DNA from 4 places in the Streptomyces syringium genome. Region 2 is predicted to be linked to each of the others. Evidence: riboswitches for the same ligand, from Rfam matches in the RefSeq annotation. Region 2 holds a riboswitch; each other region holds the start of a gene.
The links. Region 2 has a riboswitch for cobalamin ahead of JO379_RS22755 (ribonucleoside-diphosphate reductase subunit alpha). Riboswitches for the same ligand answer to the same signal wherever they lie in the genome.
Positions count from the first base shown of each region.

Region 1: another riboswitch for cobalamin. It lies ahead of JO379_RS01885 (ABC transporter substrate-binding protein); the one in region 2 lies ahead of JO379_RS22755 (ribonucleoside-diphosphate reductase subunit alpha).
Region 3: another riboswitch for cobalamin. It lies ahead of cobN (cobaltochelatase subunit CobN); the one in region 2 lies ahead of JO379_RS22755 (ribonucleoside-diphosphate reductase subunit alpha).
Region 4: another riboswitch for cobalamin. It lies ahead of metE (5-methyltetrahydropteroyltriglutamate--homocysteine S-methyltransferase); the one in region 2 lies ahead of JO379_RS22755 (ribonucleoside-diphosphate reductase subunit alpha).

Region 1 covers NZ_JAGIOH010000001.1:396,954-404,377, forward strand. The annotation lists gene JO379_RS01860 (GHMP family kinase ATP-binding protein) at 1-52, shown strand, start outside; gene JO379_RS01865 (cysteine synthase family protein) at 49-1,071, shown strand; gene JO379_RS01870 (ATP-grasp domain-containing protein) at 1,068-2,300, shown strand; gene JO379_RS01875 (MFS transporter) at 2,297-3,568, shown strand; gene JO379_RS01880 (class I SAM-dependent methyltransferase) at 3,568-4,317, shown strand; cobalamin riboswitch at 4,373-4,555, shown strand; gene JO379_RS01885 (ABC transporter substrate-binding protein) at 4,586-5,614, shown strand; gene JO379_RS01890 (FecCD family ABC transporter permease) at 5,680-6,741, shown strand; gene JO379_RS01895 (ABC transporter ATP-binding protein) at 6,738-7,424, shown strand, end outside.
Region 2 covers NZ_JAGIOH010000001.1:5,082,229-5,089,652, reverse strand. The annotation lists gene JO379_RS22770 (MerR family transcriptional regulator) at 1-319, opposite strand, end outside; gene JO379_RS34205 (DUF3311 domain-containing protein) at 936-1,292, shown strand; gene mctP (monocarboxylate uptake permease MctP) at 1,289-2,914, shown strand; adenosylcobalamin-variant (AdoCbl-variant) riboswitch at 3,189-3,285, shown strand; gene JO379_RS22755 (ribonucleoside-diphosphate reductase subunit alpha) at 3,455-5,836, shown strand; gene JO379_RS22750 (ribonucleotide-diphosphate reductase subunit beta) at 5,827-6,849, shown strand; gene def (peptide deformylase) at 6,938-7,424, opposite strand, start outside.
Region 3 covers NZ_JAGIOH010000001.1:6,593,545-6,600,968, forward strand. The annotation lists gene JO379_RS28970 (precorrin-2 C(20)-methyltransferase) at 1-1,504, opposite strand, end outside; gene JO379_RS28975 (precorrin-8X methylmutase) at 1,501-2,145, opposite strand; gene JO379_RS28980 (ferredoxin-like domain-containing protein) at 2,189-3,574, opposite strand; cobalamin riboswitch at 3,647-3,791, shown strand; gene cobN (cobaltochelatase subunit CobN) at 3,882-7,424, shown strand, end outside.
Region 4 covers NZ_JAGIOH010000001.1:7,073,286-7,080,709, forward strand. The annotation lists gene JO379_RS30705 (condensation domain-containing protein) at 1-867, opposite strand, end outside; gene JO379_RS30710 (MFS transporter) at 1,031-2,311, opposite strand; gene JO379_RS30715 (endonuclease/exonuclease/phosphatase family protein) at 2,605-3,480, opposite strand; cobalamin riboswitch at 3,797-3,989, shown strand; gene metE (5-methyltetrahydropteroyltriglutamate--homocysteine S-methyltransferase) at 4,142-6,469, shown strand; gene JO379_RS30725 (hypothetical protein) at 6,645-6,989, shown strand; gene JO379_RS30730 (histidine phosphatase family protein) at 7,017-7,424, opposite strand, start outside.

The DNA.
Region 1 (7,424 bases), 4.7 Mb from region 2:
CTTCCACACGCTCGGCCACCAGTGCTCATTCGCCCAAGGAGGCTACGGGTGATACACGCCCATATCGCCGACGCTCTCAAGTCCCCGCACCTGGTCCGACTGTCCGACGGCATGGTCCTGGCCCGCTTCGAATCGATGAAGATCTACTCCGCGCTGGCCGCGGTGCGACGGCTCCTCGACCGGGGCACGGTCCGGCCCGGGCAGACCCTCGTCGACAGCTCCAGCGGGATCTACGCCCAGGCACTGGCGCTGGCCTGTCACCGCTACGGCATGCGCTGCCACATCGTCGCCTCCACCACCGTCGACGCCACCACCCGTGCCCAGTTGGAGATCCTCGGCGCCACCGTCGAGCAGGTCGCCCCGTCGAAGAACCTCAAACTCGACCAGGAGCTGCGCGTGGCGCGGGTGCGGCAGATCCTGGCGGAGCGTCCCGACGTCCACTGGATGCGTCAGTACCACGACGACATCCACTATCTCGGCTACCGGGAGTTCGCGGACACCGTCGCCGCCGCGTTCCCGGACCGGCCGCTGACCGTCGTCGGGGGGATCGGGTCGGGCGCCTCCACGGGCGGGCTGGCCGAGCATCTGCGGCAGCGTGACCCGTCGGTCCGTCTGATCGGTCTGCAGCCCTTCGGGAGCGTCACCTTCGGCAGCGAGGACCACCACGATCCGGAGGCGATCATCGCCGGCATCGGCTCCTCGATCGTCTTCGACAACGTCCGCCACCATCTGTACGACGCGATCCACTGGATGGACTTCCACCACGCCATGGCGGGAGCCGTGGCCCTGCTGCGCGAGCACGCGGTGTTCGCCGGCCTGTCCACGGGCGCCGCCTACCTCGCCGCCTCCTGGGAGGCGCACCGCTGTCCCGGCCGGCTCCATCTGGTGATCGGGGCCGACACCGGTCACCGCTACGTCGAGCGGGTCTTCGCCCGGCACCGCGAGGCTCTGGACACCGCCGCGCTCGGCCCGGCCGAGATCACCTCGCCGGCGGACCTGTCGATGCCCTGGTCGACGATGGCCTGGAACCGCAGCCCCGCACCGGGCCGGCAGAAGGAGCTCGCGTCGTGACGGTGGTCTCCCTCGAAGCCCTCACCTTCGGCCTGGGGCACCTGATCCGGGCCGCCGACGCGCTCGGCGAGCGCATCCGGCTGCTGACCCGTGACCCGCTCGTCTACGCGCACGAATTGCGGCAGCTGCCGGACGGGGCTCTCGACGTGGTCGAGATGGACACCTTCGACGTGGACGCCGTGGCCGCGGACCTTTGCGGCCTTCCCGGGCTGCGGGGGCTCATCAGCTCGACCGACACCTGGACCCTGGTCGGTGCCGAGCTGACGGCCCGCTTCCGACTGCCCGGCCTGGACGCCGCCGTACTGGAGCTGACGCGGGACAAGGCAAGGGTGCGCAACGTGCTTTACGAGGCGGGCCTGACGAGGGGCCGCGCGGTGGAGGCCGGAGCCCTGGGGGCCGACGCCGACTACCCGCGCCGGCTGGGGAAGGAGGTGGGCTTCCCCGCCGTCCTGAAGGACACCGCCGGAACCGGCAGCCAGAACGTCTGGCTCGCCCGTGACGAGCCGGAGCTCGCAGAGGCCCTGCGCGCGGCCGGCGGGCGGCGGCTGACCGGCCGCCTCTTCGCGGAGCCGTACTTCTCCGGGCCTCTCTACAGCGCCGAGACACTCACCTGGGAGGGACACACCAGGCTGCTGGGCGTCTCCAGCCGGCTGATGTCGCACGAGCCGCGCTTCCGTGAGGAGATCACCGCGTTCCCCGTCGCCTTCCCCGAGCCGCAGCGCCTGTCGCTGGAGAAGTGGCTGGGCGAGGTGCTCGCGGCCGTGGGTTACACCGACCGGTTCGCCCATGTCGAGTTCGCCCTCACCGTGACGGGCCCGGAGATCATCGAGATCAATCCCCGGATCGGCGGCGCTCTCGTCGCGGAGGGCATGTGCCGGGCGCTCGGCTGCAATGTGTACGAGGCGATGGTGGAGGCCTCTCTCGGCCGTCGTCCCCGCCTCATCGACGCGGAGCTTCCGGGCGGCCCGGCGGTCGCGTTCGTTCTCGGATATCCGGAACAGGCAGGAGTGTTCACGGGGGTGACGGGGCTCGACCGGCTGGAGGGCATGCCGGGGTCGCCCGCCTGGTATCCGGTCAAGCGCGTCGGAGACCGCATCGAGTACCTGGGCGACAGCCGGGGCTACGCGGGCATCGTCTGGGCGGAGGCGGAGACCGCTGAGCTGGCCACCCACCGCGCCGTGGCCGCCGCCAACGCGGTACGGGTCCACACCGAGCGGGCGGCCGGGTGAGCGCAGGGCGGGCCACGGCGACACCCCTCGGCATCTCGCTTCTCCGGCTGAGCGGACCGCTGCGGTTCCTGCTGGTCAGTTCCTTCCTCATCCCGCTGGGCAGCTTCATGGTCCTGCCGTTCATGTCGGTGTTCCTGCACGAACGGCTCGGCATGGGCCTGGGAGCGGTGGGGCTGGTCCTGGCCGTGGCGTCCCTCGTGCAGTTCTCCGGTGGCGTGGTCGGCGGGGCGCTCGCGGACCGTATCGGCCTGCGGCGCACCATGGTGTGGGCCCTGACGGTACGTACGGCGGGCTTCGTGGGTCTGCTGCTGGCGTTGCGCTGGCCGCCGCTCGTCGTGGGCGCGCTGATCCTCACCTGTTGCGGTGCGGCGCTGTATCTCCCCGCCAACAAGGCCTATCTGGTGCGCGGCGTGGACGACGAGCGGCGGCCGATGTTCCTGTCGGCCGGGAACGCGGCGCTCAACGCGGGCATGGCGGTCGGACCACTGATCGCCGGCCCGTTCGTGCTGTCCTCACCCGGCTGGCTGTTCCTCGCGACGACAGCCCTGTTCCTGGGCGTGACGGCCGGCCACGCGCTGCTGCCCACGGAGAGGACCCCGGTGGGGCCGGCGGGCGGAGCCGTCGGCGCGGACCCGGGGAAGGCCGATGGTCTCCCGGTGAGCAGGGGCCTGCTCTCGGGAGTGGCACCGCTGCCGTTCGCGGCCAATCTGCTGGCCTTCTATCTGTACTTCCACTTCCAGCACTATCTGGCCGTGTTCGCGGTGGAGCGGGCGTCCAGCGAGTTCTACAGCCTGGTGCTGCTCACCTGCTTCGTCCTGGTCATCGTGGTCCAGCCACTGGCCTCCGGCCGGATCCGCCGGATGCCGTACCGGCGGGCGCTGGTGGGGGGCTTCCTCGCGCTCGCCGCCGGAATGGCGGTCCTGTCGGCCGGCACCAGGACGGCGCTGCTGCTGGGCGGCGCGCTGATCACCTTCGGTGACATCGTGTTGTTCCTGAAGAACGACTTGGAGGCCTTGCGCCGCAGTCCGCGCTCCGATGCCGTCGTGTTCGGGCAGCAGCGTCTCGCGGCCGGCCTCGGCGCGTGCGCGAGCGGGATTCTCGGCGGGCAGCTCTACGGTCTCGGCCTCGACGCCGGGGAGACCGGCTGGTTCTGGCTGGCGGCCGCGGCTCAGTGTCTGCTTCTCCCGCCCCTGCTGCTCGCGGTGCGCACGGCACCGGGTGCGGGGAAACCGATCGACTCGACGACGCGAAGGAAGGCCGGTTCCTGATGACACGGACGGACGGGTTCGAGGACGACGAGTTCTGGACCGAGTTCTACGACTTTCTCTTCTCCGAACAGCGCTACAGCCAGGCGGAGGAACTTCTCGACTCCTCTCCCCTGTTGGCCTTCACTCCCGGGGCCCGTGTCCTGGACCTGTGCTGCGGCCCGGGTGTGTTCACCGTTCCGCTGGCGCGTCGCGGCCACCACGTCACCGGCGTGGACCGCAGTCCCGCGATGCTGGAGCGGGCGCGGGAGTTCTGCGGGGCGGCGGGGGCGAAGGCCCGGTTCGTCCGGACCGACGCGCTGCACCACGTCGAGCCGGAGGCCTACGACGTCGTGCTCAACATGTTCACATCGTTCGGGTACTTCGAGGAACACGCCGCCAACATGCGGGTGTTGCGCAACATGCGTGCTTGTCTGGAACCCGGTGGCCGTCTGCTGCTGGACGTGGCGGGCAAGGAGCTCCTGGCCCGTAAGGTCGTGCCGCCGAAGGTCGTCCACCGGGGCGGTGATCTGCTGGTGCAGACCGACACCGTGCTCGACGACTGGGCCCGGCTGCGCAGCGACTGGGTGCTGGTCCGCGGGGACCGCGTTCGCCGGGCGAGCCTGGTCTGGTTCGTGTACAGCGCGGTCGAACTGCGGGCGATGGCCGAGGAGGCCGGCTTCGAAGAGGTCGAGATCTTCGGTGGCTTCGACGGCCGGCCCTACGACCAGGACGCCGAACGACTGATCCTTCGCGCCTCCCGTCAGGGCTGAATGAGGCGGAGGGGGGCGCGAATTGATCGATCGTGCGCCCTTTCCCGCCTCGCCCGCCACTCGTAATATCACCGGGTCATCGTCGCGACGGGGAATCAGGAAGCCGGTGTGAATCCGGCACGGTCCCGCCACTGTGACCGGGAAGCGATACCTCTGGGGGAGACCACCGCGAGAGCGGTCGGAGGCCAGGGGACGTCGCTCCGGGAGTCAGGACACTGTCCCGTCGCGAGGGCTGTCCGAGGAGCGCGGACTCCGCAGGAGGCATCACATGTACGACGGCATCCACCGTCTTTCCTTTTCGTCCCCCACCCGTCGGCGGATCATCCGTTGTGCGTTGGCTTCGGTCCTTGCCACGAGCTTCCTGGCAGGCTGCGGAGCGACGGACCCTGCGGACGACCGGGCCACGGCCCCGCGGGCGAAGGGGTTTCCCGTCACCATCGACAATTGCGGCACCCGGACCACCTATCGGAAGCCACCCGCCCGGGTGGTGACCATCCACCAGCACCCGGCCGAGCTGATGCTCGCTCTCGGGCTGAAGAAGGCGATGGTCGGCACGTCGTTCCCCGACTCCGCGGTGCTGCCCGAGCACCGCCGCGACTTCGGCCGGATTCCCGAGCTGGCGAAGAAGGAGCCGTCCTTCGAGACCGTCGTGGACGCCGAGCCCGACTTCGTGTACGGCGGCTACGGTTCCGCCTTCGCGGAGAAGGAGGGGCGATCCCGCAAGGTGTTCGCCGAGGCGGGCATCGACACCTATCTCAACCGCGAGTACTGCGGCAAAGGCCGCGTGGCCATGGCGGACGCCTACGAGGAGGTCCGTACCATCGGCCGGATCTTCGGCATCCAGGGCAGGGCCGACGACCTCGTGACGCGCCTCGAGGAACGCGTCGCCAGGACGACCGAAGCGGTCGAAGGCAGCCGGCCGGTGCCGGTGTTCGTCTACGACAGCGGGGACAAGGCGGCCTTCACGGCAGGCGGCAAGAGCCTGGGCACGGAGATCATCCGGCTGGCCGGAGGGCGCAACGTGTTCGGCGACCTCGACGAGGTCTTCGGTGACGTCTCCTGGGAGCAGGTCGTCGAGCGCAAACCCGAGGTCATCGCCATCTACGACTACCGCGGTTCGGGCAGTGTCGAGCAGAAGAAGAAGTTCCTCCTGTCCCACCCCGCCCTCGCCGACGTGCCCGCCGTCAAGAACCAGCGGTTCACGGTACTGCCGCTGACCTCGACCCTGGTCGGTGTGCGGCCCCCCTACGCGGTGGAGGATCTGGCCCGCCGACTGCATCCCGAGCGGTTCCGGTGACGGCCCGTCCGTCGGCCGTGGCGGACACGGCCGACACGGCATCCCGGCGCTCCAGGACGGTCCGGATGCCACCGCGCGGACGGCGCAAGGTGCCCTATCCGCTGGTCCTGGTGCTTCTCGGCGCTCTCCTGCTGGTCTCGGTGACGGCCGGGCTGACCATCGGCTCGGTGAACGTGCCGCCCGGTGAGGTGTGGGGCATCGTCGCCCACCGCGTGGGGGCGCCGTGGCCGGAGCCGGCCTGGACCCGGGCGCGCGAGACCATCGTCCTCGACGCCCGGGCTCCCCGGGTACTGCTCGGCGCGGTGACCGGCTCCGGGCTCGCGGTGGTCGGCACGGCCATGCAGGCCCTGGTCCGCAATCCGCTCGCGGACCCGTATCTGCTGGGCGTGTCCTCGGGCGCCTCGCTGGGGGCGGTCCTGGTCATCGTTTCCGGTGTGACCCTGTTCGGCACGCTGTCGCTGTCGGTGTCCGCCTTCGCGGGAGCCCTGCTCACCCTGCTGCTGGTGTACGCGACCGCCCGGGCCACCGGTCGGATCACCTCCGTCCGGCTGGTGCTGTCCGGAGTCGCCGTCGCCGCCGTCGCGACCGCCCTGACCGACCTCGTGCTGCTGACCGCCGACCGTGGCAACCAGGCCCGCGAGGTGCTCGCCTGGACACTCGGGGGCCTCGGCGGAGTGCGGTGGGACACCCTCTGGCTGCCGGCGGGCGCACTGCTGGTGGCCGTCGCGGTGCTGATCCTGCGGGCCCGGTCGCTCAATCTGTTGCTGGCGGGCGAGGAGGCTGCCACCACCATGGGGCTGGATGTGGCGCGGTTCCGCGGCCGGATGTTCGTGCTGCTCTCCCTCGTCACCGGTGTCCTGGTGGCGGCGGCCGGGCCCATCGGCTTCGTCGGGCTCATGCTGCCGCACATCGTTCGTCTCTTCGTCGGCGGGGACCACCGTCGCGTCCTGCCGGCGGCTGCTCTGGCGGGGGCCGTCTTCCTGGTGTGGGCCGACATCACGGCCCGTACGGTCGCCGCACCGCAGGAGATTCCGGTCGGGGTGCTGACCGCCCTGTGCGGTGGCCCCTTCTTCCTGTGGCTGATGCGCCGGGACGCCCGGCGGGGCACCGGCCAGGGGGTGGAATGAGCGCGACCGAACTGTGCGTGGAGGGCCTCACGGTCACCGCCGGGGCACACCGCCTCATCCACGACGTGTCCGTGAACGCCGCCCCCGGTGAGGTGGTCGGGGTGGTGGGGCCCAACGGCAGCGGCAAGTCGAGCTTGTTGCGCACCGTCTACCGGGTGCTGCGCCCCGACACCGGGCGGGTGATCGTCGACGGGGCGGACGCCTGGCAGCTGCCCGTACGGCGGCTGGCACGCACGCTGGCGGCGGTGGTGCAGGAGCCCGGCGCCGATTTCGATCTGGTGGTGCGCGACGTGGTGGCCATGGGGCGCACTCCCCACAAACGTCTGCTCGACGGGGACACCGCCGAGGACACCCGGCTGGTGGATTCCGCACTGGCACGGGTCGACGCGACGGAGCTGTCGGACCGCCCCTTCGGCCGGCTCTCGGGGGGCGAGCGACAGCGCGTACTGATCGCGCGGGCACTGGCCCAGCAGCCCACTCTCCTGGTTCTCGACGAGCCGACCAACCACCTGGACATCCGGCATCAGATGCAGGTGCTGGGGCTCCTGCGCCGACTGCCCACCACGGCCCTGGTCGCGCTCCACGATCTCAACCTGGCCGCCTACTACTGCGACCGCCTCTACGTGCTGCGGGACGGCGCGGTGGCGGCATCGGGGCCGCCCCGGGAGGTGCTCACCGCCCGG
Region 2 (7,424 bases):
TCACCGACTCGGCGGCACGCCGGTATTCCGCGTTGAGGCGCTGGGCTTCCTCGAGCTGGTCCTCGAGAATGACGATGCGGCAGGCGGCCTCGATCGGGGTGCCCTGGTCGACGAGTTCGCGGGCGCGGGCGGCGATGCGCAGTTGGTAGCGGGAGTAGCGGCGGTGGCCACCCTTGGAGCGGAGCGGGGTGATCAGGCGGGCTTCGCCGATGGCGCGAAGGAAGCCCTGGGTGGTGCCGAGCAGTTCGGCGGCCCGGCCCATGGTGTAGGCGGGGTAGTCGTCGTCATCGAGACGGCCGAAGGAGTCGTCTGCTGTCATCTGCACCTCTCCGTGGAACGCATGGAGGGGCCCTGGTGCCATACGGCACCAGGGCCCCGAAGGAACTGCTACACCATCTGCCGACCCTAGTACTGCGTCGGCCTTCTGTTTCCGCGGACCCGACCGAGATGCTGTCGGGGGTGCGGGGATCGCGGTTGTCTGACCGGAGACCACCTCACTGACGATGTCCTGCGGTACCCGGGCTCAGCGATCCGCCCGGGCGATCCTGATGGCGCGGGGCTCCTCCGTTCTTCCCTCTGTACGAACCTCTGTACGAACTACTCATCAAACGGGTACTGCGTACTGCCGGCACCGCTGGGTACTGCGAACTACGGTGCTGCTGCCCGGCAGTTCATCTCTGCCGGGCCTTGCTCGATCTCGGCTACAAGAGAAACCATAACCACACCAGCACCCAATGTCTACGCTGACCGACATAGATTTTTGTGTGCTGGTCGGAGAGATAGTCGCCTTCGATCACAGACGGGGCGCGTGGCGACCGCTCCAGCCGAGGCATGACACCGCATACCGATATGCGGACAGGGGGTGACGCCCAGTAGCACCCTCCCCTAGATTTCCTGCGCATCACGCAGTGATCACACAGGGGGGAGTCACCACCATGACGGAACCACCGACCGAACCACCCGCCGAGCCGCCGGCCGGGCCGGCCGCGCGGCTGCCCGAGCAGTCGACGACGTCACCGTCCACGGTGCCGCCGGAGGGCGGCCCCAAGGGTGGGCGTACGGCATCAGCCGTCACCGTGCCCATGGTCGTCGCGGGGGTGTGCCTGGCCATTCCGTTCGGCGCGATGCTGTGGGTCGACTCCTACTCCCGGCTCACCCCCACGTTCATCGGTATGCCGTTCTTCTACTGGTACCAGATGCTGTGGGTGGTCCTCTCGACCGCGCTCACCGTCGTCGCGTACGTCATCGTCAGGCGCCAGGAGCGCGCCCGTAAGGGTGGTGAGCGGCGATGAAGGACGGCGTGAACGGCGTGGCGCTCGCCGTCTTCATCTTCTTCTTCCTGGTCGTCACCGTCATGGGCTTCGTCGCCTCCAGATGGCGGCGCGCGGAGAACGCGAACAATCTCGACGAGTGGGGGCTGGGCGGGCGCTCGTTCGGCACCTGGGTCACCTGGTTCCTGCTGGGCGGCGACCTCTATACCGCGTACACCTTCGTGGCCGTCCCGGCGGCGATCTACGCGGGCGGCGCGGCCGGGTTCTTCGCGGTGCCGTACACGATCCTCTGTTATCCGCTGGTGTTCACCTTCCTGCCCCGGCTGTGGTCGGTCTCGCACAAGCACGGCTACGTCACCTCCTCCGACTTCGTCCGCGGCCGGTTCGGCTCCAAGGGGCTGTCGCTGGCCCTCGCGCTCACCGGCATCCTCGCGACGATGCCGTACATCGCGCTCCAGCTCGTCGGCATCCAGGCCGTCCTGGACGTGATGGGCGTCGGCGGCGGATCGAACTGGTTCATGAAGGACCTGCCGCTGCTGATCGCCTTCGGGGTGCTCGCCGCCTATACCTATTCCTCCGGGCTGCGGGCGCCGGCGCTGATCGCCTTCGTCAAGGACGCGCTGATCTACATCGTGATCATCGTGGCGATCGTCTACATCCCGATCAAGCTCGGCGGCTTCGACGACATCTTCGCGAAGGCGGGCGGGGCGTTCGCGGTCGAGAACCCGGCGACCGGCAAGCCGCGCGGCTCCCTGGTGACCGGACCGGACGCGCAGTGGGCGTACGCGACGCTCGCCCTCGGTTCGGCGATGGCCCTCTTCCTCTATCCCCACTCGGTGACGGCGGTGCTCTCCAGCCGCAGCCGCAACGTCATCCGCCGCAACACCACGATCCTGCCGCTGTACTCGCTGATGCTCGGGCTGCTGGCGATCCTCGGCTTCATGGCGCTCGCCGCCGGGGTCAAGGTCAAGAACGGCCAGCTGGCCATCCCGCAACTCTTCGAGAACATGTTCCCGGACTGGTTCACGGGCGTCGCCTTCGCCGCGATCGGGATCGGCGCGCTCGTCCCGGCGGCCATCATGTCGATTGCCGCCGCGAATCTGTTCACCCGCAACATCTACAAGGACTTCATCAAGCCGGACGCCACGCCCGAGCACGAGGCGAAGGTCTCCAAGCTCTCCTCGCTGCTGGTGAAGGTCGGCGCGCTGGCCTTCGTGCTCACCATGGACAAGACGGTCGCGATCAACTTCCAGCTGCTCGGCGGCATCTGGATCCTGCAGACCGTCCCGGCCCTGGTGGGCGGGCTCTTCACGCGCTGGTGCCACCGCTGGGCGCTGCTCGGCGGCTGGGCGGCCGGAATGATCTACGGCACCTGGCGGGCGTACGACACGCCGAGCGCCACGCAGGACCACTTCGGCAACACCAATCTCATCCCGCTCATCGGTGAGAAGGGTTACATCGGCCTCACGGCCTTCGTCCTCAACGTCATCGTGGTGATCGTCCTCACCTTCGTGCTCAGGAAGCTCGGCGCCCCGGACGGCGTGGACCAGACGAAGGCGTCGGACTACACGGCCGACGCGGGCGACCCGGGCGTGGTGGAGAAGCTCCCGGCGGCCACCGCGGGAGCCCCCGGAGGCCACTGACCCCCACACCCCCGACCGCGCCTCTGAGGCCGCCGCTCCCCGACGAACAGGGGGGCGGCGGCCTTCGCCTTGCGGGCGCCGCCGAGACGCTCGCAGAGGCCCTTCGGAGGCCTTCGCGCGAGCCCCCGGAGGGCCGTGACGGGGGCTCGTACGAGAAGGGAATCGAGGTCCAACACCCGGGCGCTCTAGCACATTCCGCACCCAGCTCATTACCGCGCGACACAACATGTGGGGGCGCGTACGAGTGGCAGCACTAGATGTATGCTCGTCCTCGCTGTCGCCGCAGGGGAATCCGGTGGAAATCCGGAACTGTCCCGCAACGGTGTATGTGTGCGGTTTTACGTACCCAGAGTCCGAGGACCTGCCGACAGCGCGCCCGCTCCGAGCCTCCGCTCGGAACAGGGCGTCAAAATCGTCCGGGTCTCGCGGGTTGGGCCGATGGACGCTGCGTGGCATGCCCTGGTGCAGGGGTGTCCCCGTACGCGCCCGTCGCGCCCGTCCGCCCGGCCCACACCACTGCCGAGCGAGGGAGAGCCCCACGTGACCATCGCGCCCGCCGATCCGGTCTCAGCGACAGCGGAAGCGACCGGCGGCCCCGGGACCGCGCTGCTGCGCACCCTGACCGACCTCACCGCCGATCTGCCCGCCACCGACCCCGGCAAGGTCGCCGCCGCCGCGCTGCGCGGCCGGCACCCGGGCTCGGACGAGGCCGAGTTGCGGTCCCTGGCCACCGAGGCTGCCGCCGGGCTCATCGCCGAGGAGCCGGAGTACTCCCGGCTCGCCGCGCGACTGCTCACGCGTGCGATCGCCGAAGAGGCGGCCGGACAGGGCGCGCTCTCCTTCTCCGCCTCCGTCGCGGTCGGCCACCGCGAGGGCCTGATCGCCGACGAGACGGCCGCGTTCGTCGTGACGCACGCCGAGCGCCTGGACGCCCTCGTGGACGCCGCGCTCGCCGACGGCGCCGACGACCGCTTCGGCTACTTCGGCCTGCGCACCCTGCACAGCCGCTACCTGTTGCGCCACCCCATCACCCGCCAGGTCGTCGAGACCCCGCAGCACTTCCTGCTGCGCGTGGCCTGCGGCCTCGCCGAGGACCACTCGACGCGGGCCCTGGACGACGTGGCCGAGCTGTACCGGCTGACCAGCACGCTCTCCTACCTGCCGTCCTCCCCCACGCTCTTCAACTCCGGCACCCGGCACCCGCAGATGTCCTCGTGCTACCTGCTGGACTCGCCGCTGGACGAGCTGGACTCGATCTACGACCGCTACCACCAGGTGGCGCGGCTGTCGAAGCACGCCGGCGGCATCGGCCTGTCGTACTCGCGCATCCGCTCGCGCGGCTCGCTGATCCGCGGCACCAACGGCCACTCCAACGGCATCGTGCCGTTCCTGCGCACGCTGGACGCCTCCGTCGCCGCCGTCAACCAGGGCGGCCGGCGCAAGGGCGCGGCCTGTGTCTACCTGGAGACCTGGCACGCGGACATCGAGGAGTTCCTGGAGCTCCGCGACAACACCGGTGAGGAGGCCCGCCGCACGCACAACCTCAACACCGCGCACTGGATCCCGGACGAGTTCATGCGCCGCGTCGAGGCGGACTCCGACTGGTCGCTGTTCTCCCCCGCCGACACCCCCGAGCTGGTCGACCTGTGGGGCGACGAGTTCGACGCGGCGTACCGCAAGGCCGAGGCCGACGGCAAGGCGATCAAGACGATCCCCGCGCGCGTGCTGTACTCCCGGATGATGCGCACCCTCGCGCAGACCGGCAACGGCTGGATGACCTTCAAGGACGCGTCCAACCGCACCGCGAACCAGACCGCCGAGCCCGGCAAGGTCGTCCACTCCTCGAACCTCTGCACCGAGATCCTCGAGGTCACCGACGACGGCGAGACGGCCGTCTGCAACCTCGGTTCGGTGAACCTGGCGCAGCACCTGGGCGCCGAGGGCGAGATGGACTGGGAGAAGCTGGACCGCACGGTCCGCACTGCCGTGACCTTCCTCGACCGCGTCGTGGACATCAACTTCTACCCGACCGAGCAGGCCGGGAACTCCAACAGCCGCTGGCGCCCGGTGGGCCTGGGCCTCATGGGTCTCCAGGACGTCTTCTTCCGGCTGCGGCTGCCCTTCGACTCCGCCGAGGCGAAGGAGCTGTCCACCCGGATCTCCGAGCGCATCATGCTCGCGGCGTACGAGGCGTCCGCCGACCTCGCCGAGCGGCACGGCCCGCACCCGGCGTGGTCCGCGACCCGCACCGCGCGCGGCGTGCTGCACCCCGACCACTACCCGAACGCCGAGCAGCGCTGGGCCGACCGCTGGGACGCGCTCCGCGCCCGGATCGCGAAGACGGGCATGCGCAACTCGCTGCTGCTCGCCATCGCGCCGACGGCCACCATCGCCTCCATCGCGGGTGTGTACGAGTGCATCGAGCCGCAGGTCTCCAACCTCTTCAAGCGCGAGACGCTCAGCGGTGAGTTCCTCCAGGTCAACACCTACCTGGTGGAGGACCTGAAGCAGCTCGGCGTGTGGGACCGCACCACGCGTGACGCGATGACGGACGCCAACGGCTCGATCCAGGACATGAACTGGATCCCCAAGGAGGTGCGCGACCTCTACCGCACCGCCTGGGAGATCCCGCAGCGCGCCCTGATCGACATGGCCGCGGCCCGTACGCCGTACCTGGACCAGAGCCAGTCGCTGAACCTCTTCATGGCCTCGCCCACCATCGGCAAGCTCAGCTCGATGTACGCGTACGCCTGGAAGCAGGGCATCAAGACGACGTACTACCTGCGCTCGCGTCCGGCGACCCGGATCGCCCGCTCGGCCGGCGCCGCCGCCACCATCCCCGTACAGCAGGTCGCGACCCCGGACGCCGACGCCGTCGCCTGCTCCCTTGAGAACCCCGAGTCCTGCGAGGCATGCCAGTGACCGCCCCCGTACAGAAGAACCTGCTCGACCCCGGGTTCGAGCTGACCCTGCGCCCGATGCGGTACCCGGACTTCTACGACCGCTACCGCGACGCGATCAAGAACACCTGGACCGTCGAGGAGGTCGACCTCCACTCGGACGTCGCCGACCTCGCCAAGCTGTCCCCGGGCGAGCAGCACATGATCGGCCGCCTCGTCGCGTTCTTCGCGACCGGCGACTCGATCGTGGCGAACAACCTCGTCCTCACGTTGTACAAGCACATCAACTCCCCCGAGGCGCGGCTGTACCTGTCGCGGCAGCTCTTCGAGGAGGCCGTGCACGTCCAGTTCTATCTGACGCTGCTGGACACCTACCTCCCCGACCCGGAGGACCGTGCCGCCGCCTTCGACGCGGTCGAGAACATCCCCTCGATCCGCGAGAAGGCCCAGTTCTGCTTCAAGTGGATCAATGAGGTCGAGAAGCTGGAGCGGCTGGAGACGAAGGCCGACCGCCGTCGCTTCCTGCTGAACCTGATCTGCTTCGCGGCCTGCATCGAGGGCCTGTTCTTCTACGGCGCCTTCGCCTACGTGTACTGGTTCCGCTCGCGCGGTCTGCTGCACGGCCTGGCGACCGGCACCAACTGGGTCTTCCGCGACGAGACCATGCACATGAACTTCGCGTTCGAGGTCGTGGACACCGTCCGCCAGGAGGAGCCCGACCTCTTCGACGACGAGCTCCAGCAGCAGGTCACCGACATGCTGCGGGAAGCCGTCGAGGCGGAGCTGCAGTTCGGCCGCGACCTGTGCGGCGAGGGCCTGCCGGGCATGAACACCGAGTCCATGCGCGAGTACCTCCAGTGCGTCGCCGACCAGCGCCTCCAGCGCCTGGGCTTCGCGCCGGTCTACGGCTCGGAGAACCCTTTCTCCTTCATGGAGCTGCAGAACGTCCAGGAGCTGACCAACTTCTTCGAGCGCCGCGCGTCCGCGTACCAGGTGGCGGTCGAGGGCTCGGTCGCCTTCGACGACGAGTTCTGATCAACGCGACGCGATAGCCGCAAGGCCGCGTAGCCGAAGGGCCCCGCTCCTATCGAGCGGGGCCCTTCGTCGTACGCAGCCGTACGGATCAGTCGTTCGGGACGATCTCGTAGCGCGGCGTGCCCTCGGCCATCTGCTGGAGGGCGTCCTTGCGCTCGCGCTTGGAGAGGCGGTCGATGTAGAGCCGGCCGTAGAGGTGGTCGGTCTCGTGCTGGAGGCAGCGGGCGAAGTAGCCGGTGCCCTCGATCGCGATCGGGTTGCCCTTCGCGTCCTGGCCGCGCACGACCGCGTAGTCGGGGCGGGCCAGCGAGGCGTAGGCGGTGGGGACCGACAGGCAGCCCTCGTTGGAGTCGTCGAGGACGCGGCGGTCGGCCGGCAGCTCGTCCAGGACGGGGTTGCAGATGACACCGGTGTGCCGGACGCCCTCGTCGTCGGGGCAGTCGTAGACGAAGACCTTGAGGTCCACGCCGATCTGGTTCGCGGCGAGGCCCACGCCCTCGGCGGTCCGCTGGCTGGCGAACATGTCGTCGATCAGCTGGGCGAGCTTGTCGTCGAACTCCGTGACGTCCTTGCAC
Region 3 (7,424 bases), 1.5 Mb from region 2:
CCGGATACCGCCGGGGCGTCCAGACGATCTCCTCGCCGCCGTCGGGACCACGCCGTACCGTGCGGGTCTGGGTGGAGCCCACGATGAGGATCGTGCGCATGTCGACCTGTTCCGGGTCCAGTTCGCCGAGCCGGACGATCCGTACGCTCTCCTCCGGACCGCCCACGTCCCGGCCCAGGACGACCGGGGTGTCCGCCGGGCGGTGTTCCAGGAGGAGGTCGCGGGCCTTGCCGACCTGCCAGACGCGGCTGCGGGAGCCGGGGTTGTACAGGGCGAGGACCAGGTCCGCCGCCGCGGCCGACCGCAGTCGCTCGGCGATGACCTCCCACGGCTTGAGCCGGTCGGACAGCGACACGACCGCGTAGTCGTGGCCGAGCGGCGCGCCCGCCCGTGAGGCGGCGGCGTGGGCCGCCGTCATGCCGGGCAGCACCCGCACGGGCACCTCGCGGTACGGGTCCTCGGAGGCGACCTCCAGGACGGCCGTCGCCATCGCGAAGACGCCCGGGTCGCCGGAGGAGACGACGGCGACCCGCCGCCCCTGCCGGGCGAGGTCGAGCGCGAACTCGGCACGCTCGGACTCCACCTTGTTGTCGGACGGGTGCCGTCGCTGGCCCGGCCGGACGGGCACCCGGTCCACGTACGTGCTGTAGCCGACGATGTCCTCGGCTGCCGCCAGCTCGCCGCGCGCCTCCGGCGTCAGCCACAGCGGGCCGGCCGGGCCGAGCCCGACGACCACGACCTCGCCCCGGCCCGAGGCGGCCGGAGCCGCGTCGACGCGGCTCGGCAGCACCGCCACCGAGAAGTACGGCACCGACGCCGGGCCCACGTCGGCCAGCAGGCCCGTACGCTCCCCGGGCATCGTGGCGCGCTCGACGTACCGCGCGTCCGCGAGCCGGCCCGCGCTCTCCAGCGCGCCCCGCACGGCGGGGAACGTCCGGCCGAGCTTCATCACCACGGCCGAGTCGGTCGAGGCCAGGCGGGCCGTCAGCTCCTCCTCGGGCAGCGTGCCCGGCAGGATCGTCAGGACCTCCTCGCCCTCCACCAGCGGCTCACCCAGCCGGGCCGCCGCCGCGCTGACGGACGTGACCCCGGGGATCACCTCCGTCGGGTAGCGGTGGGCGAGCCGCTTGTGCATGTGCATGTACGAGCTGTAGAAGAGCGGGTCGCCCTCCGCGAGCACCGCGACCGTGCGCCCGGCGTCCAGGTGGACGGCCAGCCGCGCCGCGGCCTCCTCGTAGAACTCCTCCATCGCGCCCCGGTAGCCACCGGGGTGGTCGGTGGTCTCCGTGGTGACGGGGTAGACCAGCTGCTCCTCGATGTGGTCGGGGCGCAGATGGCGTTCGGCGATGGTGCGCGCGATGCTGCGGCCGTGCCGGGCGCTGTGGTACGCGACGACGTCGGCCGCGGTGATGACCTCGACGGCCCGCACGGTCATCAGCGACGGATCGCCGGGGCCGAGGCCCACTCCGTACAGTCGGCCCGTCGTCGAAGGCTGCTCGTTCACTCTTCCTCGCTCGCTATCGCGTTGATCGCCGCCGCTGCCATGGCGCTGCCGCCGCGACGGCCCCGCACCACCAGATAGTCGAGCCCCAGCGGGCTGTCGGCCAGGGCGTCCTTGGACTCGGCGGCACCGATGAAGCCCACCGGTATGCCGATGACCGCGGCCGGACGCGGCGCCGCCGCCCCGCCTGCCCCTCCTTCTGCGAGCATCTCCAGCAGACGGAACAGCGCCGTCGGCGCGTTGCCGACCGCGACGACCGCGCCGTCGAGCTTCTCGCGCCACAGCTCCAGGGCCGCCGCGCTGCGGGTCGTGCCCATCCGCCGTGCCAGCTCCGGCACCGACGGGTCGGCGAGGGTGCACAGCACCTCGTTGTCCGCGGGCAGCCGCTTGCGGGTCACCCCGCTGGCGACCATGTTCGCGTCGCACAGGATCGGCGCCCCGGCGCGCAGCGCCTCGCGGGCCCGCGCCACCACCTGGGGGGAGTACGCGAGGTCCCGTACGAGATCGACCATCCCGCAGGCGTGGATCATGCGCACCGCGACCTGGCTGACGTCCGGCGGCAGTCCGCCGAGGTCGGCCTCGGCCCTGATGGTGGCAAAGGACTGGCGGTAGATGGACGCGCCGTCCTTCTCGTACTCGAACACTGTGCCTCGCTTGCTGGGTTGCGCCTGGTGGTGTCGTGCAGGGTCAGTCCGCGGAGGTACGAGCCGCCGCGACCGCGTCGGCCAGTCCCCCCGCTCTGGCTGTTTCCGTCTTCGTTTCCGTCTCCCCGTCCCGTACCGCGATCCGGTAGCCGTCCCCGGTCGCGAGCACGTCGACCCATGTCCCGCCCGGGTGGCCGCACCGCCGCTCGCAGCCGGACCAGTACACCGGGAGCCCCGCCGGGGGCAGTCCCGCGAGGCAGGCCGCCGCGTCCGCCCGTACGTCCGCGAGGGACTTGGCGCAGCCCGGCCGGCCCGCGCACGCGCCCGCCCGGTGCCAGGGGGACGTGGTGGAGGTGACGAGTCCGGCGTCCGCGAGCGCCGTCAGCCGGGAGCGGGCCGTACCGGCCGGGAGGCCGGGGACGACGATGCCGCGCCAGGGTGTCACACGCAGCTCGCCCGTCCCGTCCCGGTCGGCCGTGGTGGCCACGAGCCGCCACTGGGCGGCGGTCAGCCGCCCGAGCGGCGCGGTCACCGACAGGGCGCACCGCCCGTCCCCGCCGGTGACCAGGCCGGGCCCGACCGGGGGCCCGTGCGGGAGACGGGGCCGGGGCAGCGGGACGCAGTCGATGCCCGCGGCCGTCAGCCGGTCACCCAACGCTTCGACGCGCGGGCGGTGTTCGGGGGCCAGGTCCCGCACCCGCCAGGCCTTGGCGCCGCCGCGGGCCGCCGCCGCGAGGAACTCGCGCGCGGCCAGCACGGCCGCGCGCGGCGCGTCACAGGCGGCGATGCGCAGACCGGGCCCGGTGGCGGCGAAGCACACGGTGGCCTGCCCCGCACCGCTTGCGATCAATGTCACATCGGGGCCGAGGGCCACGATGTCGCCGCGGCCGTCGTCCAGGCCGAAGAGGAAACGACCCGACAAACCTGACAAATCCAGGCCGTCGGAGGGGTCGGGCGCATCGGACGCGGGGGTGCACAGGAGTGCGTCCAGGGCGCGCGCCCAGGCCTGCACATCGGTTGCCCCGGCGGGGGACGGCTCCACGGCCCCGTCCAGACCGCACAACGGCGAGGCCGCCACATTGCGCACCCGGTCGTACCGGTCCGACGGCAGCAGCCCCGCCGCCCGCAACCGGCCGGCCAGTTCACCGCCGCAGCCGTCGGACAGCCCGCGCAGCTGGACGTTGCCGCGCGAGGTGATGTCGAGGTTCCCGTCGCCCAGCTCCTCGGCGACCAGCGCCAATGCCATCGCCTGACGGGCCGTCAACAGCCCGGCGGGCAACCGGACGCGCGCCAGCGCACCGTCGTCCGCGGTGTGCAGCCGCAGCGCTCCGGGGCAGGCGTCGCCGCCCGCTCGGACGGTCCGTCCGCCGGCGGCCGGTTTATCCCGCTCCGAGGGGGATGGGGGGGTGACGGGCATGGCGGCGAGCATACCGACGATCACACCGGGTGCACCGTCCTGTGCCAAACGGCCAGCGCTTACTATGCTCACCGGTGGCCAGAATCTCTTTGTTCGTCCTCTGGTCCGCCAAACGCCAGCGACGGCGTCAGGGGAGGAAGCCGGTGAGACTCCGGCACGGTCCCGCCACTGTGAGCCCGGCAGCGATGCCGGGCGAGTCAGGAACTCCCGCCGTCCTCCAACCGCCCGGGGCGCGGACCCCGAGGAAGGCCAGCCGCCGCATGCGCACCATCCGGTCCGGCGTACCCCGGGCGACCCTCGATGCCCTGGGGAGCGCCGCGTGATCCTTCTCCTGTCGACGTCCGACACCGACCTGCTCAGCGCCCGCGCGGCTGCCGCTCACGGAGGCCCGGTCCCGTACCGCCTGGCCAACCCCGCCCGGCTCGCGCTTGACGACCTGCCCGCCCTCCTGGACGGCACCGACCTCGTCGTCGTCCGCCTCCTCGGCGGCATCCGTGCCTGGCAGGAGGGGCTCGACCTGCTGCTCGCCGGGGACCGCCCCGTCGTCGTCCTCACCGGCGAACAGGCGCCCGACGCCCAGCTGATGGAGGCCTCCACCGTCCCCATCGGCATCGCCGCCGAGGCCCACGCCTACCTCGCGCACGGCGGCCCCGACAACCTCGAACAGCTCGCGCGGTTCCTCTCCGACACCGTGCTGCTCACCGGCCACGGCTTCGAGGCGCCCGCCCCCGCCCCCACCTGGGGTCCGCTGGAGCGCACCCCCAAGCCCGGCGCCACCGGCCCGCTCATCGCGGTGCTCTACTACCGCGCCCACCACATGAGCGGCAACACCGCCTTCGTGGAAACCCTGTGCGGGGCCATCGAGGACGCGGGCGGCCGCGCCCTGCCGCTGTACGTCGCCTCGCTGCGCGCCCCCGAGCCGGAGCTCATCGAGGCGCTCGGCACCGCCGACGCCGTCGTCACCACCGTCCTCGCCGCGGGCGGCACCAAGCCCGCGGCGGCCTCCGCCGGCGGCGACGACGAGTCCTGGGACGCCGGCGCCCTCGCCGCGCTCGACGTGCCGATCCTCCAGGCCCTGTGCCTGACCGGACCCCGCAGCGCCTGGGAGGAGAACGACGAGGGCCTCTCGCCGCTCGACGCCGCCACCCAGGTCGCCGTCCCCGAGTTCGACGGCCGCCTCATCACCGTCCCGTTCTCCTTCAAGGAGGTCGACGACGACGGCCTGCCGATGTACGTGGCCGACGCCGAGCGCGCCTCCCGCGTCGCCGGCATCGCCGTGCGCCACGCCCGGCTGCGCCACATCCCCGCGGCCGACAAGCGCCTCGCGCTGGTCCTCTCCGCCTACCCCACCAAGCACTCCCGCATCGGCAACGCCGTCGGGCTCGACACCCCCGCCAGCGCCGTGGCGCTGCTGCGCCGACTGCGCGAGGAGGGCTACGACTTCGGTACGGAGGAGGTCCCCGGCCTCGCGTCCGGTGACGGCGACGAGCTGATCTACGCCCTCATCGAGGCCGGCGGCCACGACCAGGAGTGGCTCACCGAGGAGCAGCTCGCCCGCAACCCCGTCCGCATCCCGGCCGCCGACTACCGGCGCTGGTTCGCCGAGCTGCCCGCCGAGCTGCGCGAGGCCGTCGAGGAGCACTGGGGCCCGGCGCCCGGCGAGATGTTCGTCGACCGCAGTGCCAACCCCGAGGGCGACATCGTCCTCGCGGCGCTGCGCCGCGGCAACCTCCTCGTCCTCATCCAGCCGCCGCGCGGCTTCGGCGAGAACCCCATCGCGATCTACCACGACCCCGATCTGCCGCCCTCGCACCACTACCTCGCCGCCTACCGCTGGATCGCCGCCTCCCGCGCGGACGGCGGCTTCGGCGCCGACGCCATGGTCCACCTCGGCAAGCACGGCAATCTGGAGTGGCTGCCCGGCAAGAACGCCGGCCTGTCCGCCGCCTGCGGCCCGGACGCCGCCCTCGGCGACCTGCCGCTGATCTACCCCTTCCTCGTCAACGACCCCGGTGAAGGCACCCAGGCCAAGCGCCGCGCCCACGCCACCCTCGTCGACCACCTCGTGCCGCCGATGGCCCGCGCCGAGTCCTACGGCGACATCGCCCGCCTGGAGCAGCTCCTCGACGAGTACGCGTCCATCTCCGCGATGGACCCGGCCAAGCTGCCCGCCATCCGCGCCCAGATCTGGACGCTCATCCAGGCCGCGAAGCTCGACCACGACCTCGGCCTCGACGACCGTCCGGACGACGACGGGTTCGACGACTTCCTGCTGCACGTCGACGGCTGGCTGTGCGAGGTCAAGGACGCCCAGATCCGCGACGGTCTGCACGTCCTCGGTGGCGCGCCCACCGGTGAGGCGCGCGTCAACCTCGTCCTGTCGATCCTGCGCGCCCGTCAGATCTGGGGCGGCACGCAGGCCCTGCCGGGTCTGCGCGAGGCCCTCGGCCTCGACGAGTCCGCCGCCACCCGCACCACCGCCGACGAGGCGGAGGAGCGGGCCCGCGCGCTCGTCCAGGCCATGGAGGACGCGGACTGGGACCCGGCCGCGGTCGCTTCCGTGGCGCGGGAGCACGGTGAACAGGTCGCCGCGATCCTCGACTTCGCCGCCCGCGAGGTCGTGCCCCGCCTGGCCGCCACCACCGACGAGATCGACCACGCGGTGCACGCCCTGAACGGCGGCTTCGTGCCGGCCGGCCCGTCCGGCTCGCCCCTCCGCGGCCTGGTCAACGTCCTCCCGACGGGCCGCAACTTCTACTCCGTCGACCCCAAGGCCGTCCCCAGCCGGCTCGCGTGGGAGACCGGCCAGGCCCTCGCCGACTCCCTGCTGCAGCGCTACCGCACCGACCACGGCGACTGGCCGAAGTCGGTGGGCCTGTCCCTGTGGGGCACGAGCGCGATGCGCACCTCCGGCGACGACGTCGCCGAGGCCCTCGCCCTGATGGGTGTCCGCCCGCTCTGGGACGACGCCTCACGCCGGGTCAACGGCCTGGAGCCGATCCCGCTGGCGGAGCTGGGCCGCCCCCGCATCGACGTCACCCTGCGCATCAGCGGCTTCTTCCGTGACGCCTTCCCGCACGTCATCGGCCTCCTCGACGATGCGGTCCGGCTGGCCGCCGCCCTCGACGAGCCCGCCGACGACAACTACGTCCGCGCCCACGCCCAGGCCGACCTCGCCGAGCACGGTGACGAACGCCGCGCCACCACCCGCATCTTCGGCTCCCGCCCCGGCACCTACGGCGCGGGCCTGCTCCAGCTCATCGACAGCCGCGACTGGCGCACCGACGCCGACCTCGCCGAGGTCTACACCGTCTGGGGCGGCTACGCCTACGGCCGCGAACTCGAGGGCCGCCCGGCCCGCGAGGAGATGGAGACCGCCTACAAGCGCATCGCGGTCGCGGCGAAGAACACCGACACCCGCGAGCACGACATCGCCGACTCCGACGACTACTTCCAGTACCACGGCGGCATGGTCGCCACGGTGAAGGCCCTCAAGGGCAAGGCCCCGGAGGCGTACATCGGAGACTCCACCCGCCCGGAGACGGTCCGCACCCGCACCCTGGTCGAGGAGACCTCCCGCGTCTTCCGCGCCCGCGTCGTCAACCCCCGCTGGATCGAGGCGATGCGCCGCCACGGCTACAAGGGCGCCTTCGAACTCGCCGCCACCGTGGACTACCTGTTCGGCTACGACGCCACCACCGGCGTCGTCCCGGACTGGATGTACGACAAGCTCGCCCAGACCTACGTCCTCGACCCGGAGAACCGAGCCTTCCTCCAGGAGGCCAACCCCTGGGCCCTGCACGGCATCGCCGAGCGCCTCCTGGAGGCAGAGAGCCGCGGCATGTGGGCCAAGCCGGACGCG
Region 4 (7,424 bases), 2.0 Mb from region 2:
GCCGCCCCAGGGGTAGCCCAGGGCCGGGATCCGGTCCGGGCCGTACAGCGTGCGCGCGGCGGCGGTGCAGGCGTCGAGCAGGACGGGGAAGGGAGGCCGGGAGCCGTCCGGGTCGGCGGGCAGCCGGTGCAGCACGGCGCCGGTGCCGGCCGGGCCGCCCCCGGCGCGCGGGGCCGGCGCGGGGCCGGCGGCCGGGCGGAGCGCGGCGAGCCGCCGGGCCCAGTAGGTGACGGACCGCTGCCCCGACGCCCGTGCCTCCGCCTCGAGTTGGAGGTGCACGGCCTCGCGGTAGGCGGCCAGCTCGTCCGCCGCCCGGGACCCGGGCACGTCCCGGGGGCCGAGCCCGTCGCGGTAGGCGTCGGTGAGATCCGCCATGACCCGGCCGATGGACGCCTCGTCGCAGGCCGCGTGGTCCATGACGACGGCCAGGACATCACGGTCGCCCGCCGGGTCGGCGGCGAGGAACAGCCGCAGCGGCGGCCCCTCGGCCGCCCAGGCGCCGAGTGCCCGGCGCAGCGCGTCGGCGGCGCTCTCGCCGGGGCGCGGCTCCACCCGGCTCACCCGGGCGTCGGGCTCCCCGAGCCGCTGCACGGGGACCCCGCGCAGCGCCTCGGGGCGGGCCCGCAGGGCGGGGTGCAGGGCGGCGAGGTGCCCGGCCGCCGCCCGCAGCCGGCCGGTGTCGACCGAACCGCGGGGGAAGGCGAAGAACAGCGGTACGAGGTCGGCCCGCCCGGCCGGGTCCATCCGCCGGGCGAGCAGGAACCGCCGCTGCGCACCGGTGACCGGAAGCGACCCGGCGGCCGCCGCGCCGTCGACGGTGCGGCGGTAACGGTCGAGGTACTGCGTGGTGATGCTGCTGGACTGCACGATGTCCTCCCGCGCGCCCGGGGCGCGCTGACTCGTGAGACGAAAGGGGGGTCGGGCGGTGAAGCGGTGGAGCACGTCCGACGCGGTGTGGAGGCGTCCGAGCGGTCCGCTACGAGGACGCCTCCGGCCGACGGGCGACGGGCGACGAGTGGAGCGGTGGGGCCTAGGTTCCGGACACGGTCCGGCTCGCGTCGGCGGCGGGAGCCGGCAGATCGCGCAGGCGCCGCAGCGGGGAGAGCAGCAGGGGCAGGGGGACGAGCAGAAAGCCCGCGGCACACACCCACACGGCGGCGCGCGGCCCGGCGGCGGAGGCGACGGCCCCGCCCAGCACGGCGCCGAGCGGCATGGTGCCCCAGACCATGAAGCGCAGCGTGGCGTTCATCCGCCCGAGGAGCGCGTCGGGGCACAGCAGTTGCCGGAAGCTGACCTGGGCGACGTTGTAGACCACCGCGCCGAAGAAGACGGCCGCGGAGGCGAGGGCGAACCAGACGGCGGCGGCACCGTGTCCGGCCAACGGCCACAGCAGCGCGAACGGCCCGGTGACCACGGTCGACAGCCAGATGATGCGGGCCTGGCCGACCGCGCGGGCGAGCGGTCCCGCGCACAGCGCGCCCGCCAGCCCGCCGACGGCCGAGGCCGACAGCATCAGCCCGAGCACGCCGGGAGGCAGGTCGAGCTCCCGCACGAGGAACACCGTCTGCACGGACATCAGCATCGCGGAGAAGAAGTTCGCGACCCCGGTGGCACAGGCGATCATGCGCAGGACGGGGTGGCGGAGGACGAACACGAGGCCCTCCGCGACCTGGGCCCGCAGCGGGACGCCCACGACGGGCGCGGGCTGTGGCTCGCGGGCGCGGATCCCGCGCAGGAAGAGCGCCGAGACGAGGTAGCCGATCGCGTCGGCCAGCAGGGCGACGGGTGCCCCGAGCAGTTGCACCAGGGCGCCGCCCAGCCCCGGCCCCGCGACCTGGGCGGACGAACGGGCCGTCTCCAGCGCGCCGTTGCCCGCGACCAGCTGCTCCCGGGGGAGCAGGCCGGGCAGGTAGCTCTGGTGCGCGATGTCGAAGAACACGGTGGCCACACCGGTGATGAGGGCGGCCACGTACAGCTGCGCCATGGTCAGTGCCCCGGCCCATGCCGCGAGCGGCAGGCTCAGCATCGTCACGGCCCGTACGACGTCGGTGCGGATGAGCAGGGGCAGCCGCCGCATCCGGTCCACCCAGGCTCCGGCGGGCAGCCCGACGAGGAGGAACGCCGCGGTCTCGGCGGCGGTCAGCAGCCCGACCTCCATGGGCGAGGCGTCGAGCTCGATGACGGCCACCAACGGCAGTGCCACGACGGTCACTTGAGCGCCGACCTGGCTCACCGCTGCCCCGGAGAGCAGTAATCGGAAGTCGTAGTTCCGTAAGAGCCCTGAGCACACGGGCTTCACTGACGAGGACATTTGGCAGACATTTGGTGATGAGGGTGGGCACAGTCAAAATGATCCGGGCACTTCCGGCCAGTTTTGTTCGTAATGCGGACAACTCGTGGTGACGTTGGGGCGAAAGGTTTCACACCGTTGTTTGAACGTCACCCAGGGTGGCCTGCGGCGGAAGGGTTTTCTGCGGTTCTGGTGCGCCAAGGGAGGCCTGATGTTCGAATGTCCGATAGTCGGTGCCGTGCCCGGGGTGGATCGGTTCAAAGTGGTGACACTCGGGCGGCTTTGAGATAAGCGGCCATGAAACAGGCGGCGCCCTACAGCTCCAGGTCCGCCTGCACCGGCAGATGATCGCTGGGGAACTGCCCGCCCTGCTGGAAGACGTTGATGGCCGCGCGCCGGGTCCGTACCCGGGGCGAGGTGAGGATCCAGTCGATGCGGTCGCCGTCCGGCACGAGCGGCCGGTAGCCGTGGAAGGTCGCGTACTGCGCCCCGCGCTGATCGGCCGTGTCCCAGGAGTCCACGAGCGAACCCTGTTCGAGCATCGTGTCGTAGACGGGGTTGCCGTGTGCGGGGACGTTGAAATCGCCGGTGACGATCCGGGGCAGGGCCGGATCCAGACCGCGCAGCCGGGTGGTGATCAGCGCGGCGGAGCGCTCGCGCGCGTTCTGATGGGCGTGGTCGAGATGGGTGTTGAGGGCGTAGCACTCGCCCCCGGTGAGCAGATCGCGGAACCGGACCCAGGTGACCATCCGGATCACAGTGTTGCCCCAGGTCGCGGAGCCGATCAGATACGGGGTGTCGGAGAGCCAGAAGTGGTCGTACGCGACGGGGGCGAGCCGCCGCACGTCGTGGAAGACGGCGGTGAACTCATCGCGGCTGCCTCCCGCGCGGCCCGTGCCGACCCAGGCGTAGCGCGGCCCGAGATCGTCGGCGATGTCGCGCAGCTGCGCGTACAACCCCTCCTGGGTGCCGAGGAGATGAGGGCGCTCGTGGCGCAGCAGCGTGCGCATGACGGGCCGCCGATCGGCCCAGGTGTTCGGCGGGGTGTCGGAGGCGTAGCGGAGGTTGAAGCTCATCACCCGCAGCGGACTCCGGCCGCCACCACCCCCGACGGGCCCGGCCGCGGCCGACGCGGCCACGGCCCGCAGCGCGGTGCGGCGGTCGAAAGGAGCGTGCGCGAAGGCGGTCACGGCGACTCCAGGGTCCGGGCGGGGTCCGGGCGTACCGGAGATTCTCATGCGTCACATGGACCGCCCGCAACGGTGCCGTGGGCGGCGGGTGCGGCCGCCGCGGCGGTGACCACCGGGGTGCCGCACGCCCGTGCCTCCAGGGCGGACAGGCCCCGCCCGGGCCGCCGCCCGGCACGTCGGGCCGGGCGTCCACGCCGTGCCGGGTCGGCACGCGCGGAGTGTCCACCGGCGGATACCGGCCACGCGTCAAGATCGAATCCTTGCGCGGATTCCCCTACCGGTCCTTCCGCATTGTGTCTAGGGTGGGGGACGCAGCTGGTTCGCCCCGCCCGCCAGGCGGGAGCGTCGCAAGAGGGAACCCGGTGGAAATCCGGGACTGCCCCGCAGCGGTGAGTGGGAACGACCGCCGTCATACGCACTGGACGCCCACGCGTCCGGGAAGCGACGGCCAGTAGGTGCCCGGCGGCCCCAAGGCCCCAGGGCGCGCCCGCGAGTCCGAAGACCTGCCACTGCCCGCGCGCCACCCGCGTGCGGTGATCTCGGTGGCCCCGAGGGAGGGCCGGCGGTGGCAGGCAGGTGTGCCCAGCGCGCCCGCCCTCTTCGTCGTCCCTTCGCGCCCGGGTCCGCCGTGGTCATTCCGCGACTCGCGAAGGAGAGTTCCGTGACCGACCGCAACACCACCCCGCCCTCCCGGGCCACCGTCCACGGCTACCCCCGGCAGGGCCAGTCCCGTGAGCTGAAGAAGGCCATCGAGGGCTACTGGGCGGGCCGCGTCACCGCCGACGCCCTGCACACCACCGCCGCCACTCTGCGCCGCGCCGCCTGGCGCCGGTTGACGGAGGCCGGCGTGGACGAGGTGCCCACCGGCGACTTCTCGCTCTACGACCACGTCCTGGACACCACGGTCATGGTCGGCGCCATCCCCGAGCGGCACCGCGCCGCCGTCCGGGACAACGCCCTGGACGGCTACTTCGCCATGGCCCGCGGCACCCAGGAGGCCCCGCCGCTGGAGATGACGAAGTGGTTCGACACCAACTACCACTACCTCGTCCCCGAACTGGGCCCGGACACCGTCTTCACCGCCGACCCCGCCAAGCCGCTCGGCGAGCTGCGCGAGGCCCTCGCCCTCGGCCACACGGCCCGCCCCGTCCTGGTCGGCCCGGTCACCTACCTGCTCCTCGCCAAGCCCGCCCCCGGCGCCCCGGCCGACTTCCAGCCCCTCACCCTCCTCGACCGGCTGCTCCCCGTGTACGCCCGGGTGCTGGCCGAGCTGCGGGCCGCGGGCGCCGAGTGGGTCCAGCTCGACGAGCCCGCGCTCGTCCAGGACCAGTCGCCGGCCGTCCTCAGCGCCGCCACCCGCGCCTACCGCGACCTGGGCGCGCTCGCCGACCGGCCCCGGATCCTGGCCGCCACCTACTTCGACCGCCTCGGTGACGCCCTGCCCGTCCTCGCCAAGTCACCCGTCGAGGGACTGGCCCTGGACTTCACCGGCCCCGCCGCCGCCAACCTCGAAGCCCTCGCCGCGGCCGGCGGCGTGCCGGGCAAGCGCCTCGTCGCCGGCGTCGTCGACGGACGCAACATCTGGATCAACGACCTCGAACACTCGCTGGCCACCCTCGCCACCCTCCTCGGCCTCGCCGGCCGGGTGGACGTGGCCCCCTCCTGCTCGTTGCTGCACGTCCCGCTCGACGCCACCGCCGAACGCGACGTGGACCCCCAGGTCGCCCGCTGGCTCGCCTTCGCCCGCCAGAAGACCGAGGAGATCGTCACCCTCGCCCGCGGACTGAACGAGGGCACGGACGTCATCGCCCCGCAGCTCGCCGCCAACCGCTCCGCCCGCGCCTCCCGCGCCGCCTCGGCCCTGACCCACGACCCGGCCGTCCGGGCCCGTGCCGCGGCCGTCACCGAGCGGGACACCCGCCGCCCGCAGCCGTACTCCGAGCGGACCGCCGCCCAGCGGGCCCGGCTGGGTCTGCCGCTGCTGCCCACCACCACCATCGGCTCGTTCCCGCAGACCACCGAGCTGCGTACCGCCCGCGCCGATCTGCGCGCGGGACGGATCGACGCCGCCGGCTACGACGAGCGCATCGCCGCCGAGATCCGCGACGTCCTCGCCTTCCAGGAGAAGGCCGGGCTGGACGTCCTCGTCCACGGCGAGCCCGAACGCAACGACATGGTCCAGTACTTCGCGGAGCGGCTCACCGGCTACCTCGCCACCCAGCACGGCTGGGTGCAGTCCTACGGCACCCGCTACGTCCGCCCGCCGATCCTGGCCGGCGACATCTCCCGCCCCGAGCCCATGACCGTGGCCTGGACGAGCTACGCCCAGTCGCAGACCGAGCGCCCGGTCAAGGGCATGCTCACCGGCCCCGTCACCATGCTTGCCTGGTCCTTCGTCCGCGACGACCAGCCGCTCGCCGACACCGCCCGCCAGGTCGCCCTGGCCCTGCGCGACGAGGTCTCCGACCTGGAGGCCGCCGGGACCGCCGTCATCCAGGTCGACGAGCCCGCGCTGCGCGAGACGCTGCCGCTGCGCACCGCCGACCGGCCCGGCTATCTGGCCTGGGCGACCGAGGCGTTCCGGCTGACCACCGCGGGCGTCCGGGCGGACACCCAGATCCACACGCATATGTGCTACGCCGAGTTCGGCGTCATCATCGGTGCCATCGAGGAGCTGGACGCCGACGTCATCAGCCTGGAGGCGGCCCGCTCGCACATGCAGGTCGCCGACGAACTCGCCGTGGCCGGATACGGACATGAGGTGGGCCCGGGCGTCTACGACATCCACTCGCCCCGGGTGCCGGGCGTCGAGGAGACCGCCGGCCTGCTGCGCAAGGGGCTCGGTGCCATTCCCGCCGAGCGTTTGTGGGTCAACCCCGACTGCGGCCTGAAGACACGGGGCTGGAGCGAGGTCCGTGACTCCCTGGAGCATCTGGTCCGGGCGGCCCGGCAGGTGCGGGCCGAGCTGACCGGCGCCGACATGCGCTGACGCCGGTCGCCCTCCGCCCTGATCAGGGGGTGACAGCGGGCGTGGCCCCGGCACCGAGGTGCCGGGGCCACGCCCGCTGTTCACGGCCAATCCCGCTCAAGTGGCCCAAATCGCAACGGACTCTCATGATTGACTGCCCCCACCGGTCATGCCCCCACAGGAGAGGACGGCCACGATGAGCAGGCGCCCCGAGCCGCGTCGAATGATCATCGGTGGGGAGGAGGCGGTGGTGGTGGCCCCCGAGGAGTACGAGCGCCTGGCGACCACCCGCAGACAGGTGGGCGCGCAGGGCGCCCGTATCCGCGTCCTCAAGCACGAACTCCAGCATGCCCTGGCCCTGTTGACGGCCGTCGAGTCCTTACTGGCCGACGTCCCGCACGGCCGTCCGGGGCCGCCCTTCGACGGCGGGGGCGGCGGTGACGCCGGTCATCCGGCGGCCTCCTGCGTCCGCTGCGGGCTGCTGGAGCTGATCCACCGGAGGCCGTCGGCCGGGACGCGGGGCGGGCTGACCGCCCTGTGAGCCCCGGTGCGCCCCGGTGCCGGTTCATCAGGCCGGTGGTGCCGGCTCCGGGGTGAGCGGGCGGCCGCAGCGCAGGTTCCAGCGTCCGGCCCGGCCGGTGAGTTCGGTCAGCGACAGCGGGGGCACGTCGAGCCGCCAGAAGAGCCGCGGGGACAGCCCCAGCGCGTGCACGACCGCCGCGCGGACCACCGCGGGTTCCACGACGGCGAGCAGCCGGCCGTCGTCGTCGGTCCGCCCGTCCAGCCAGGAGCCGACCCGGCCGACGAGGTCCAGCAGCGACTCGCCGCCGTGCGGCGCGGCGCCGGGGTCCGCCAACCAGGCGGCCACCGCCTCGGGTTCGGCCGTGGACAGCTCGGCCAGCCCCCGCCCGCGCCAGCCGCCCACCTCGAGGTCCCGCAGCTCGGGCACGGGGGCGGGGGACAGGCCGAGCGCGGC